3 regions of the Oceanobacillus sp. CAU 1775 genome follow, and region 2 is predicted to be linked to each of the others. Evidence: riboswitches for the same ligand, from Rfam matches in the RefSeq annotation. Region 2 holds a riboswitch; each other region holds the start of a gene.
The links. A riboswitch is a leader RNA that binds a small molecule or an ion and turns the genes downstream of it on or off. The one in region 2 is predicted to bind thiamine pyrophosphate.

Region 1 (4,265 bases), on a different contig from region 2:
TCTTCTGTTGTAGCTCCAAACGTGACAATTTTTCCACCTTTTTTTAATACTTCTAATGTACGATTAAATGTCGCAGCACCAATACTATCTATAGCAAGGTCGATTACAACATCTTCTAATTCTTTTTTCCAATCACTATGTGTAGATATTGCAATATCCGCACCGATCTTTTTAGCTTGCTTCAATTTGGCTTCACTTCGGGAAGTAACTACTACCTTTGCTCCAATACTTTTAGCCAATTGAATAATGAAAGTACTGACCCCACTACCTGCTCCAGGTATAAATAATGTGTCTCCTGCCTTGATTTGACCCTTTGTTACTAATGCACGGTAACCTGTCAATCCTGATAAAGCAACCGTGCCAGCTTCTTCCCATGAAAGGTAGTTAGGTTTTTGTTCAACCTGATCTTCAGATAAAACAATTTTTTCTGCAAAAGTTCCATTATCAGGCATCCCTAAGATATCAAAACTAGGAGGTGGTGCATCCGAGTTGTTCTTCCAACGAAGCGATGGATTTATAATTACTTCGTCACCTACCTGAACAGATGATACGGCTTCTCCAATCGATTCAACAATTCCTGCTCCATCTGATCCAAGGATAAGTGCTTTTTTGTCACTCCCATGACGTCTAGGAATATAAAGGTCTCTGCGATTTAATCCTGCAGTTTTTAATTTAACAACAACTTCTTTTTTTCCTGCTACTGGCTCGGGCATATCCTTTACTTTTAATTCTCCATATTCTAATACAAATGCTTGCATGACCTTCCCCCACTTCCAAATATATTTTATACTTAGAAGTATACTAATAATTCATACATCATGCTATTACTTTGATTCATTCTAGGTACTCCTCATAACACTAAGCTTTAACCGCGTGTAATTAAAAACCCCTATTAGTACAGCTGCTTTATGCAGATGACTAATAGGGGATTTTTTATGTGAGCAGATTCCTTAAAACAATTAATTAGTAGCTAGATTCAACAACGTTCTAGGTTGTTTGTGGAACAAGAAAAAGACAAGTACTGCTGATAATACAAATGACGGGAACATATAAGACGCATTATAGATTAGTGAATAAATCCATGGTGATTGCCCTTCAACTGCAGATCCGAAAAATACCGCTCCTGCAACATAGTGTGCTAAAAATCTTAATACAGAACCTACTAAGACACCAGCAGTAATATAAGTTAAATAAGTTTTCACCTTTCCATCTTTAACCGCTTCTTGAATTTGCTTAGCAAAGATACCAGCAAAACCTATTACTGTAAAGGCAATTGCATAATCAATGAACCCTTGTAACGGTGTTAGAATATACGCATTTCCTACAGCAATCTGTAACATCCCCCAAAGGAAACCAGATAATAAGCCACCTTTTATTCCCCAACGGAACGCAACAATAAATACAGGAATCATTGCAAATGATACAGATCCGCCTTGTGCCCATAGCTTAAAGGATAGTGGTAATATATCAAGTAATAATGCAAGCGCTGTAAATATAGACACTTCTACTAAAAATAAGATTTTCTTTCGATTCAATGAATTAACTCCCCTTTTGAAAGCATTTTTTCCAACAAAAAAAGCAATGCCAAGGGAAGGTCCTGATGGGGAATCCGCTCACATTGCTTTTTTATCCATCAAAAAACCACAATCCCTACGCTAGTATTAACTAACAGGTTCTAAGGGTCTGAACATTTACATGTTCACTCTCAGCTTCAATAGCTCCCCCTGTAGGCTTTTCATTTACTTTTTTTGTTATCTTTAGTATACAGAATTAAATCAATAATTACAAATTTACAGCGATAGGAACTCTTCTACATCCTCTACACAAAGAGCGATCGCATCTTCCCAAAAATCAGGTTTCGTTAAATCAGCATTAAGGTGTTTCATTGCTAAGTCTTCTACAGTCATACGACCTGTATCTTGTAATAGTGCAATGTAATCATCTTCAAAGCTACCACCTTGTTTTTTAGCGTAAGCATAAATTCCAAGACTGAAAAGATAACCAAATGTATAAGGGAAATTATAAAACGGAACTCCAGTAATATGGAAATGTAATTTTGATGACCAGAAGTTTTCATCATAGTCAGCCAAAGCATCTTGATAGGCTTCTTTCTGTGCATCAATCATTAATTCATTTAATCGATTTACAGAAACGAATCCATTTTCTCTTTCTTTATAGAAGTTTAATTCAAAAATAAAGCGTGCATGAATATTCATGAAGAATGCTACACTTCTGCTTACCTTATCTTCTAGCATTGCTAATTTTTCTTCTTTAGAGGAAGCATTATTAACTGCAGCATCAGCTACAATCATTTCTGCAAAGGTTGAAGCTGTTTCAGCCACATTCATCGCATATCTTTGATTTAAACCATGTAGATCATTCATCACATGTTGATGATATGCATGACCTAGTTCGTGAGCTAAGGTTGATATGTTGGAAGCAGTTCCTGAGTATGTCATAAAGATTCTCGTCTCTTTGCTATCGGGGAAACTTGTACAGAAGCCACCTGGTCTTTTACCTGGACGGTCTTCTGCTTCAATCCAACGATTTTCAAATGCTTGCTGTGAAAAATCTGCCATTTTCGGACTGAATGCACGGAAGTGTTCAATGATAAAGTTTGCTCCATCTGTATAGCTAGACTTTTGTTCCGTTTTTGATACTGGTGCATTCACATCATAAACACTTAATTTTTCAAGTCCTAATAGTTCAGCTTTTTTATTTAAATACTTAACAAAATGATGTTTGTTATTCGTAATTGCTCGCCACATCGCATCTAATGTCCCTTGTTGCATACGGTTAATTGTTAGCGGCTCTTGTAAAATATTATCCCATTTACGGTGTTTGTACGTTTGGATGCGGAACCCGGCTAAATTATTAAGGGTTTGAGCAAATAATGGTGCTTGCTCACTCCATGCTGCATCTAATTTTTCATAAACATATTTTCTGAACTCTCGATTAGGTGAACTTAGTTTATTTGAAGCCTGACCAATAGAGTATGTATTTACCTCGCCATCTTCTTCAAGTTCAACCTTCATTGTACCTACTAGTGTGCTGTACATTTGATTCCATGCATGGTAACCATTCACTGCTAAATCACTAATTAATACCTCTTGTTCTTTAGGTAATAAATCTTGAGCGTTTGTTCGATATTCATTTAAAATATAAGTAAGTTCTTTTAAATTCTCATTTTGGAGTAACTGATTCCATTCTTCTTCAGGAATTGATACAATTTTATCTCTAAAAGTAGTCATAATTCCACTAAATTCTGCACCGAGGGCACTTCGGTCACCAACAAGGATTTCAGCTTCTGCATCATTTACATCTTGTGCACTAAGACAACTTACAAATGCTCCTGCTTGTCTTACCTTCGTCATTATATTTTCTAACGCATCGATAATTTTTACTAATTTTTCATCTACGTTTTTTTCATTCGGTTGGAATTCTTCGAGTTGAACAGATAAACTTTTCATTTCTTTTTTAATATCTTCTATATATCTCTTAAACTCTAAAGATGTGCTCCCTCCTTCAAAAATTGAATCTAAGTCCCATTTTGGATTAAACGCCTTCTGCATACTATCTCTCCTCTTATAATATGATTTTCGTTATCTTTTAATTATAACGAAATATCAGATATTCTCTATTTTAAAGGAAATAATTAGGAATAGAAAGTTTAACAGTGGATAAAAGAAGGAATAGATAATAGTTAGCCTAAACATCTTAGTATACTAAGGTTTTTTTAGAAACTAATTTTATATTTAAATAAACAATTTTTAATTAAAGATACTTGACATTAGTTATTTATTAATCTATACTAAGTATCATAAAGTAAGTAACGTAATCTACTTTTAAAAAATAATTTACATGGAGGTCATTTAACATGACAAAAACAAATTGGAACGTAGACACAGCACACAGTGAAGTAGGATTTTCAGTAAAACATATGATGATTTCAAAAGCGAAAGGTACTTTTGATAAATTTGATGGTACTTTTGTTCTTAATCCAGAAGATTTAACAGATGCAACAATCAATATTACAATTGATGCTGCAAGTGTTAACACTCGTAACGAAGACCGTGATAACCACCTTCGTTCAGGCGATTTCTTTGATGTAGAAAATCATCCTAACTTAACTTTCGTTGCTACTGACATTAAAAGTACTGGCGGAAATAACTATGATGTAACTGGAGATTTAACAATGCGTGGTACTACTAAGCAAGTTACTCTTGATGTGACATTTGAAGGACAAAGTAAAGATCCAATGGCTG
Region 2 (4,265 bases):
AAGGTATGGAATTAACCAATATACCACACCGAAAAAGGTGAGCACTGCAGTAACACCAACAGTTAGATGGAAATGTCCGACAACCCATAAAGTATTATGGACGACTTGGTTCAGCTGGTTGGCATTTTGTGCAATTCCACCTGCACCACCTGGAATAAATGCAATCATTGCAATCATTGGAGCGAGAAAACGAACGTCACCCCATGGCATTTTCTTTACCCAACCAAAGATGCTCTTTGAACCTTTTTTCCTTCCTGTTCGGTCAAATACATAAAACATCGCATAGGCAGTCATCAAAGAAGGGAAACCAATTACCATACTCATTCCTGCGTGAATAAGTTTCACACCTTCTGACATTCCAGGGTCAACAATCTGATGGTGAAAACCACCAGGGATATTTGCAATAACTAATAAAATAACGACAACTCTAATTAATGTATCACTAAATAATCGACCACCAATAATTTTCGGAACGACTACATACCAAACAGAAACAGCTGTTAAATACCAAATGTTTACAAATGTATGTCCAAAGCTCCAGAATAACGTTCTACTAAGCATGACATTAATCGTTTCTGTCCAGCCAAAAGCCCAAGGAATAAGCATTAAAACTTCTGCGGTTACACCAAGACTCCCAAAAAACATAAGCGTAAAAACACCCATCGCAAAAAACGCAAGAATTGGGATATGTTTTCCTTTGTTTCTTTTTCTCCACTTGGCTATTTGAATAAACCCGCTGAATGCAGCCGTCCAAATTCCCACAACAAGAATGAAGAGCCCCACATAAAACCAAGGAGAAGCCTGCATTGGTGCATAAAAAGTATACATGACAGAGGCTGTTCCATTTAGAATTGTTGTGACAACAAAAACTACAGCGACGAGCATAATGCCTAATGCTGCCCAGCCCATTTTTCTTACAATAGGAAGTAAGCCGTCCGTTGTATGTGAAAGTACAGCATAAAAATAACCAAACACAAATAGCACAGAGAATACTAAGACTAGTAATACCCCGTGTGCAGTTAATACTTGATAGTAATCTAGCCAAGCAGGAAGTTCAAGATAGCCTGCCCGATTTAACACTTGCAGTAAACCAAAAAATCCTCCGATAATTATTGTAAGAAATGCTATGGAAAAATAAGTTAATGTAATCCGTGAATCTTCTGATCTTTTTCCAGATACAGAATCTAATTTCGTTCGAAGTGTCGTAGTCGCTTCCAATTGCAACCCTCCTATTCAACAGTAATTGTCATACTCATCATCTGGTGTCCCGCTCCACAATATTCATTACACACAGCCAAATATTCACCAGGTTCATTGAATGTTTGTGAGGCCTCCTGAACATGTCCTGGCATGACCATCGCATTAATATTTGTATCAATTACCTGAAAACCATGGATAACATCTGGAGAAGTCATTATAAAATTAACAGTAGAACCAGCAGGAACGACTACTTCACTAGGTTCAAAAGAGAAAGCCCTTACAATCATAACAACCTCATATTCATTTTCACCTACTTCAAATACACCTGGATTATCAAATGGAGCAGTATTCTCTACATTTTCTGGATCAATCGTTCCAACTCCGCTCGGGGGTCCGTGCCCAAGTGCAAAGGTTTGATAACCACTGTATACAACTGCAATTACCAACATTGCAGCTGCTAATGTGAGCCAAATCTTTTCATAACGATGCATATTATTTTTACCTCCTTATACTCTTAGGGAAAAAGCGATAAATAATAGAAACCAAAACAAAACAATTCCTCCACCTACAAATAAAACAGACGAATACAAAGCACTCTTAAAAGAAAGTTCCTCTTCAGGATTTTCATGCTCTTGTCTATTTTCAGACTCCTTCACCAAAAAACCTCCCTCCATTTATTTTGACCAACCAATAGTACTACCCACAATTAGCCTTTCCCTAACATAATTCAAATAAACTACAAATTTAGTGAAACATGGGGACGGTTCTCATGTTGCATTAATTGAAACAAGAGAACCGTCCCCATGTTTCAATCTCCTTGCTTTGCTCATGTCGCTATGTCTATAATGGTATGTGTTAAGTGAATATTAAAGAATCGACTAGGGGAGCATGGAAATGCTGAGAGATGTGTAATCGACCCTTCGAACCTGATCTAGTTAACGCTAGCGTAGGGAAGTGGATGAAGAAATCTAGCTGAATTTATTTATAAATTGCTAACCCCATTTCTAGTACTCTAGTGATGGGGTTTTTTGTGTTTTCTTTTCCTAGTCAAAAGAGGTGATCCTGTTCGAATCAAGTTCTAATGCATTATCAAAAAAATTAGGAGGAAAAATAATGAGTAAACAATTTACAGATCGATTATGGGACAAAGTTGAACCGATTTGGGAATCATATTTAGAGCATCCATTTGTGAAAGGGCTCGGAGAAGGTTGGCTGGAGCAGGATAAATTTAAACATTGGTTGAACCAAGATTATGTTTATTTAATTGAATACTCTCGTTTATTTGCTCTCGGAAGTGCAAAAGCGCCTGACTTAAAAACGATGTCCGTTTTTGCAAAGCTACTTGATGGAACATTGAACATGGAAATGGATTTACACCGCCAATATGCAAGTAGATTTGGAATAACGCATGAAGAACTTGAGGAAACAGAGACAGCAGCAACAACGACTGCATACACAAGCTATATGCTAAACGTATCGCAGCGAGGCGGAGTTGAAAATGTCGTTGCATCCGTTTTGGCTTGTGCTTGGAGCTATAATTTTATTGGAAAAGAATTAGCCAAATGGGACGGCGCATTGGAGCATGAATTTTACGGACATTGGGTGAGAATGTATTCCTCAGACGGCTTCACAGCATTAGCCGAGGACTGTAAAACGCTCATCAATGAAATAACCGAAGGAAAACCAGAACGTGATCTAAAAGAATTAGAAGAAATCGTAGTAAAAACAAGCCTATTTGAATACATGTTCTGGGAAATGGCCGAAAAACAACAACACTGGCCAGTCGATCTAGAAGAAAAGTGAAACATGGGGACGGTTCTCGCGTTGCATTCATTGCAACATGAGAACCGTCCCCATGTTTCATTCACCCCCTTTCCGAGTTGGTTTTCGATTATAGGGGTGAGGATGTATTTGGTAGGGGGGATTTTATGAAGGGGTTTTCGTTTGAGGAGATTGTTGAGCAGAATGAGCGGCGGATTCATTATCATCTTCATAAGTTAAGGATTCAGGATCCGCACCAGGAATTTTATCAGGAGGGGCTAATTGCCATGTGGAGTGCATATAAAAAATACCAGCCAGATAAAGGGCCACTTTCAACCTATTTTAATTTTATTATTCATCGTCGTTTAATTGATTTGATTCGGAAGGAAAGTCGGAGAATAAACAAAGAAACACCAATGGCAACAGAAGAGGAAGAAACATTAGACCGAGCAAATTACCAAAATTCAACTAACACCGAACCACAAAAAGACATCATTACAGAGCACCTCACAGACAACAGCCACCTCTGGATGCAAATTAGAGAACTTTTAACAGAAAAACAGTGGAAGTGGGTGCAATACTATATTATTGAAGACATATCATTAAAAGAAATTGCCGAGAAGGAAAATGTCTCCGTCGAAGCTGTAAAGGGCTGGGCAAAAGAAGCCAGAAGAAAATTACGTCATCCTCAGGCAGAAAAAAACATCATGGAACTTCTAGAAAAATAACATAAAAAAGCAGTCCCACTACCAAAATGTAGCGGGACTGTTTTCTCGTACATAATTAAAATTTATTTTTCTAAAGCCACAGCGATTTGTGCGCCAACTTTAGCATTATTTTTAACTAATGCAATATTAGCTTCAAGACTTTTTCCTTCTGTCAGTTCTTTTACTTTTGCTAGAAGGAATGGGGTAGCATCTTTTCCTTGAATATTATTTTCTTCCGCTTCTGCGATTGCTTGATCAATAATAGAATCGATTTCAGCACGCGGGATTTCATTTTCTACAGGAATCGGGTTAGCAATAACTGCTCCGCCATGAAGATCTAATTTCCATTTCGTTTTCAGTGTCGCAGCGATTACTGAAACATCATCTGCACGGAAATTCACTGGAAAATTACTTTCTCTACTAAAGAATGCTGGCAAAGTATCTGTTTCATAACCAATCACAGGCACACCTTTTGTTTCAAGGTATTCCATGGTTAATCCCAAATCGAGAATTGATTTTGCTCCAGCACATACAACTGCAACATCTGTTTGCGCAAGTTCTTCCAAGTCCGCAGAAATATCCATTGTTGTTTCCGCA
Region 3 (4,265 bases), on a different contig from region 2:
GCAGCATCTAATATTTCCACAGGATCTCCCTGACAATTTTGACTGCCCATAATAAAATATTTGCGCAAAGATTTATTTATCGGCATCATTATAATTCTCCTTTAACTGCTCCTCATTAAAAGACAGTGCATCTAAAAAATGAGGCATGAAAGTTCCTGGACCGTTTACATTCGGATGGTTAGCAGCATACTCAGCAGCTAATCCGTAAAAAGCTAAGGATGTTTTCATTTGTTCATTTAACGAATGATCGGTTGTAAGGCTTGCAGTTATTATGGAACCTAGTAAACAGCCTGCTCCCGTAACTTTTGTCAACAGAGGATGACCAGTATGATTTTCAATACATGTTTCATCTGAATAAATAATATCTGTTTCTCCTGTAACAATCGCAGTAGTTTGATACTTTCTAGAAACGATTGCGGCAACTTCTTCTAAGTTCCCAACCCCGATTGATTCAACACCTTTTGTCTGCCAAGGAATATCAGCGAGGAAAGCCATTTCACCAGCATTTCCTTTAATGATAGTTGGTGTTACTTCATTTAAAATCTTCCGAACAGCTTGTGAACGAAACGATGTTGCAGCAACTCCTACGGGATCTAATACTACTGGAATATTTCTTTCATTCGCTATTTTACCTGCAATGATCATAGCCTGAAGATCAGCCTCTGTTAATGTTCCAATATTAATTAAAACACCATCAGCAATACTTGCCATTTCGGCTGCTTCTTCTCGAGACTTTGCCATTATTGGTGATGCTCCAAAAGCTAATAAGCCATTAGCTGTAAAGTTCATTACGACTTGATTTGTCAGGTGGTATATAAGAGGTTGCTTTTCTCTAACATGTGCAATAATTTCTGAGTTCATATCTCAACACCTTCCAGCCGGATTCCCCAATGATTCGTAGGACCACTGCCAGCTCCTATATCAAAGGAATGTTTGATAGCAGCAGTTACAAATGTTTTCGCATTTTTTACAGCCTCAACTAATGGTTGTCCTTTACTTAAGTTAGCAGTAATTGCTGCTGCATAGGTGCAACCAGTTCCATGTGTATTGTTGGTTGGAATTCGTGGCGAAGAGAAACTATGCATTTTTACTCCGTCATAAAGAAAATCAATTGCATCGCCTTTCAGATGACCACCTTTGATTAAGGCAGCTCCAGCACCATACTTATTTACTAAAAGATGTGCTGCTTCCTGCATTTCAGTCTCTGATTCTATTTTTACTCCAGTAAGAAATTCAGTTTCAGGAATGTTAGGAGTAATTACAGTAGTGAGCGGAATAAGTTTATCACGTAAAAAATCTCTCGCTTGGTTTTCGATTAAAACATCACCACTCGTCGCAACCATCACAGGATCCATGACATATGGCGCATTAATATTTACAATTTTATTATAGATGACTTGCATCATTTCCTGATTAGCGATCATACCTGTCTTAAATGCATGTATTGGCATATCTGAAATGATAGATTCCAATTGTTGTTCAATCATTTCTAGTGAAACATGAGAGATTGCCTGAACACCAGTTGTATTTTGTGCAACAATTGATGTGATAACTGACATTCCGTAACTCCTGAGTTCTTGAAATGTTTTTAAATCCGCATGAATTCCAGCTCCGCCACTTGGATCTGTTCCAGCAATTGTTAGAGCGCACGGCACTTGTTGATTAATATGATTTGTCATAGCTTTTTTAGACACTCCTTAATTGTGAAGCAATTTTCTACTATTAACCTTTGAAACAATAATTAGTCCGATAATTGATCCAGATAAACTACTTACAAGGAATGCAGGAATGAATGCAAAAGCTCCAACAGCAGTACCCATAAAGATAGTTGCAAATGGTACCGCGAACATTGCTCCAATTACACCACTTCCAATTCCTTCTCCAACTGCAGCAAGTGATTTTATTTCAGTCTTTTTATAAAGAATGCCTGCTAAAAATGCACCAACCATCGCTCCAGGAAATGCGAGAAGTGTACCCAGTCCAAGCATATTACGTAATAGACTAATCATGAATGCAATGATTACGGCGGGACCTGGTCCAAGGGTAACAGCTGCCATAACATTTATTGCGTGTTGCACTGGATAAGCTCTTGCTACACCTGCAGGGAACCAGATAAGCTGAGCACTTATCGTTCCAATCGCAATAAAAACAGCCATTAATGTTATTAAACGTGTACGATTCATTATTTACCTCCTCTCATAATAGGGGGGATAAAATCAAAAAAACCAGATCTACGAGAGACCTGGTTTCATCAGTAAAATAGTTATGACACAGATGTGCCTTCCTACTTCCCTCCGCTGGTATTACCCAGATCAGGTTCATTAAGAGTCGGAAAGTATGCTACACTTTCCTCTCAGCCCACGATTGGGCACCCCTAGTAGTGGTAAAACTTATTTGATTCATGAATAATCATATCAGATAAATTACTATCTGTCATACAATCTACTTAAAGAAAGACAAGATTTTGAATTTACTTTTTCTTATAATTGAAAAGAAACTAAAAAACATTTATAATTCAACTAAATGTTCATGGTTAAAAGTCATAGTAGACAAAGTAGGGGGAGTAAGTTAAATGGAGAATTTAAGTTTAAATGAAGTTATGCAAGAAATTGAAAAAAGGTTAAATGAAAATCCTGAACCTATCCATGAAGTTCAGTCATTGTATCAATTTGAGATTAGTGGGGAAGAGGAAGGTGTCTATCAATTAGATATACAAAATGGTACGGCGAAGGTTAGTGAAGGGGTAAAGGCCGATGCAGATTGCACATTAAAAATGTCGCTCAAAAACTTCCATAAATTTCTTGCTGGAAATCTAAATGGAACGGTAGCATTTATGACTGGGAAATTAAAGTTGGATGGAGATATGACCAAGGCTTTAAAACTAGAAAGTCTTTTAAAGAAATATAAACTAAGTGAATAACATTGGAAAAGGACTCTTTGTTAATAAGAGTCCTTTTTCTATTCCATCAACAATTTTTTGGAAATTAACCCAAGTACTAAACCTAAGAATATAGAGGAAAGGGTCCCTAAAAGAAAATATTCCGCCCAGTTACGATCATCAAGTTGTTTAAATCGCGCGATTGATTTTGCAGCAATTATGAAAGCAATAGATTGATAAGAACCAATCATTGTCAATACAATTACTAGTAATCTCTCAATATATCCGATTAGTTTTCCACGAGAACGCAGGGGAGAGGAGTACGAATAGTAATGATATTCCTCTGTAAAACTATTATCGGTATTGGGTACATTTTTTTCACTTTTATTACTTATTTTATTTCTCAAAGTTAATTCACCTTCAAAATTTGTAAATTCTGAGGGCAGGGAGCCAACAACATATTTTACTATGTGGCCACTGACGGTTGTGGCTAGAATAAATAAAATTAGTATAAACAATGTTGTCTGTATAATTCCTTCATGTAAATTCAATAAGCTGTTCCATATTGCTAGGGGTTCTTGTTGAAAGAATAGAAAGCAAGTCGTTACAATGATTGTTACATGTAATACTTGGTCCAGTAAGAAGAAACCAAGCTTTTTCATACTATCTTTTGTTTCTCCAAGTTTTATTTTCAATAAATCAATTAATAGATGTGTCATACAAATAAAAATTAACGGGAGAAAGAGATATTTTAAAATATGTTGAAATTCGTAGATAACTCCCCATATAAATAGAAGTGTAACTCCAGTTGCTAAAAGATGATGAATGAGATGCTTTTTTAGAAATGTTAATTTTTCTCTAACCATTTGATCGGTTTGAAGCCAAAAGTCAGCAATTAAATGCGCTAAGAGTAGCGATAATAATATCATTTTATATTCCTCTCGATTGGCAAGTAATCTTGTAAGCGGTTTGTAATATTTTGTTTAATACTAGCTTGCAATTCTGTTACCTTGTTAGTCGTTGACTCTGTTTCTAGACCATTTAATACCTGCACTATATTTTCAAATGCTTCTATAATAATATCCGTTTTACCATTTTTCATATGCGTTGATATGGTTGATTTGGTTCTGCCTAGATATTTACTAACTTTATTTTGCTGCCCTAAGATAAGGTACAAAGAGAAGACAAGAGATTGCAGCTCTGTTTGTGCATTTGCATGTTCTTGAGTAAGCTTTAGGTTGGTATTTAAAAGTAGCTCTAACGGGTTGCTATCTATTTCATAGCTAGCTTCTTTGTTTACATCTGGTAGCTTGAAATAAAATTGCATTCTTTTTTCTTGGTTCTTCAAATAGTTATTTGCTAGACGAGCTTCTTTCATTAGAGGATT

Region 1: another riboswitch for thiamine pyrophosphate. It lies ahead of thiT (energy-coupled thiamine transporter ThiT); the one in region 2 lies ahead of tenA (thiaminase II).
Region 3: another riboswitch for thiamine pyrophosphate. It lies ahead of thiW (energy coupling factor transporter S component ThiW); the one in region 2 lies ahead of tenA (thiaminase II).

The regions. Positions count from the first base shown of each region.
Region 1 covers NZ_JBTLRO010000004.1:167,345-171,609, reverse strand. The annotation lists gene ACXYMZ_RS08735 (zinc-binding dehydrogenase) at 1-758, opposite strand, end outside; gene thiT (energy-coupled thiamine transporter ThiT) at 960-1,535, opposite strand; TPP riboswitch at 1,630-1,735, opposite strand; gene ACXYMZ_RS08725 (M3 family oligoendopeptidase) at 1,791-3,572, opposite strand; gene ACXYMZ_RS08720 (YceI family protein) at 3,878-4,265, shown strand, end outside.
Region 2 covers NZ_JBTLRO010000001.1:546,274-550,538, forward strand. The annotation lists gene ACXYMZ_RS02595 (cbb3-type cytochrome c oxidase subunit I) at 1-1,218, opposite strand, end outside; gene ACXYMZ_RS02600 (cytochrome c oxidase subunit II) at 1,230-1,691, opposite strand; gene ACXYMZ_RS02605 (cytochrome c oxidase subunit 2A) at 1,707-1,856, opposite strand; TPP riboswitch at 2,071-2,170, shown strand; gene tenA (thiaminase II) at 2,314-3,003, shown strand; gene ACXYMZ_RS02615 (sigma-70 family RNA polymerase sigma factor) at 3,129-3,689, shown strand; gene ACXYMZ_RS02620 (pseudouridine-5'-phosphate glycosidase) at 3,752-4,265, opposite strand, start outside.
Region 3 covers NZ_JBTLRO010000002.1:229,938-234,202, reverse strand. The annotation lists gene thiE (thiamine phosphate synthase) at 1-50, opposite strand, end outside; gene thiM (hydroxyethylthiazole kinase) at 73-861, opposite strand; gene thiD (bifunctional hydroxymethylpyrimidine kinase/phosphomethylpyrimidine kinase) at 858-1,679, opposite strand; gene thiW (energy coupling factor transporter S component ThiW) at 1,698-2,183, opposite strand; TPP riboswitch at 2,273-2,386, opposite strand; gene ACXYMZ_RS04425 (SCP2 sterol-binding domain-containing protein) at 2,573-2,920, shown strand; gene ACXYMZ_RS04420 (DUF3307 domain-containing protein) at 2,959-3,807, opposite strand; gene ACXYMZ_RS04415 (hypothetical protein) at 3,804-4,265, opposite strand, start outside.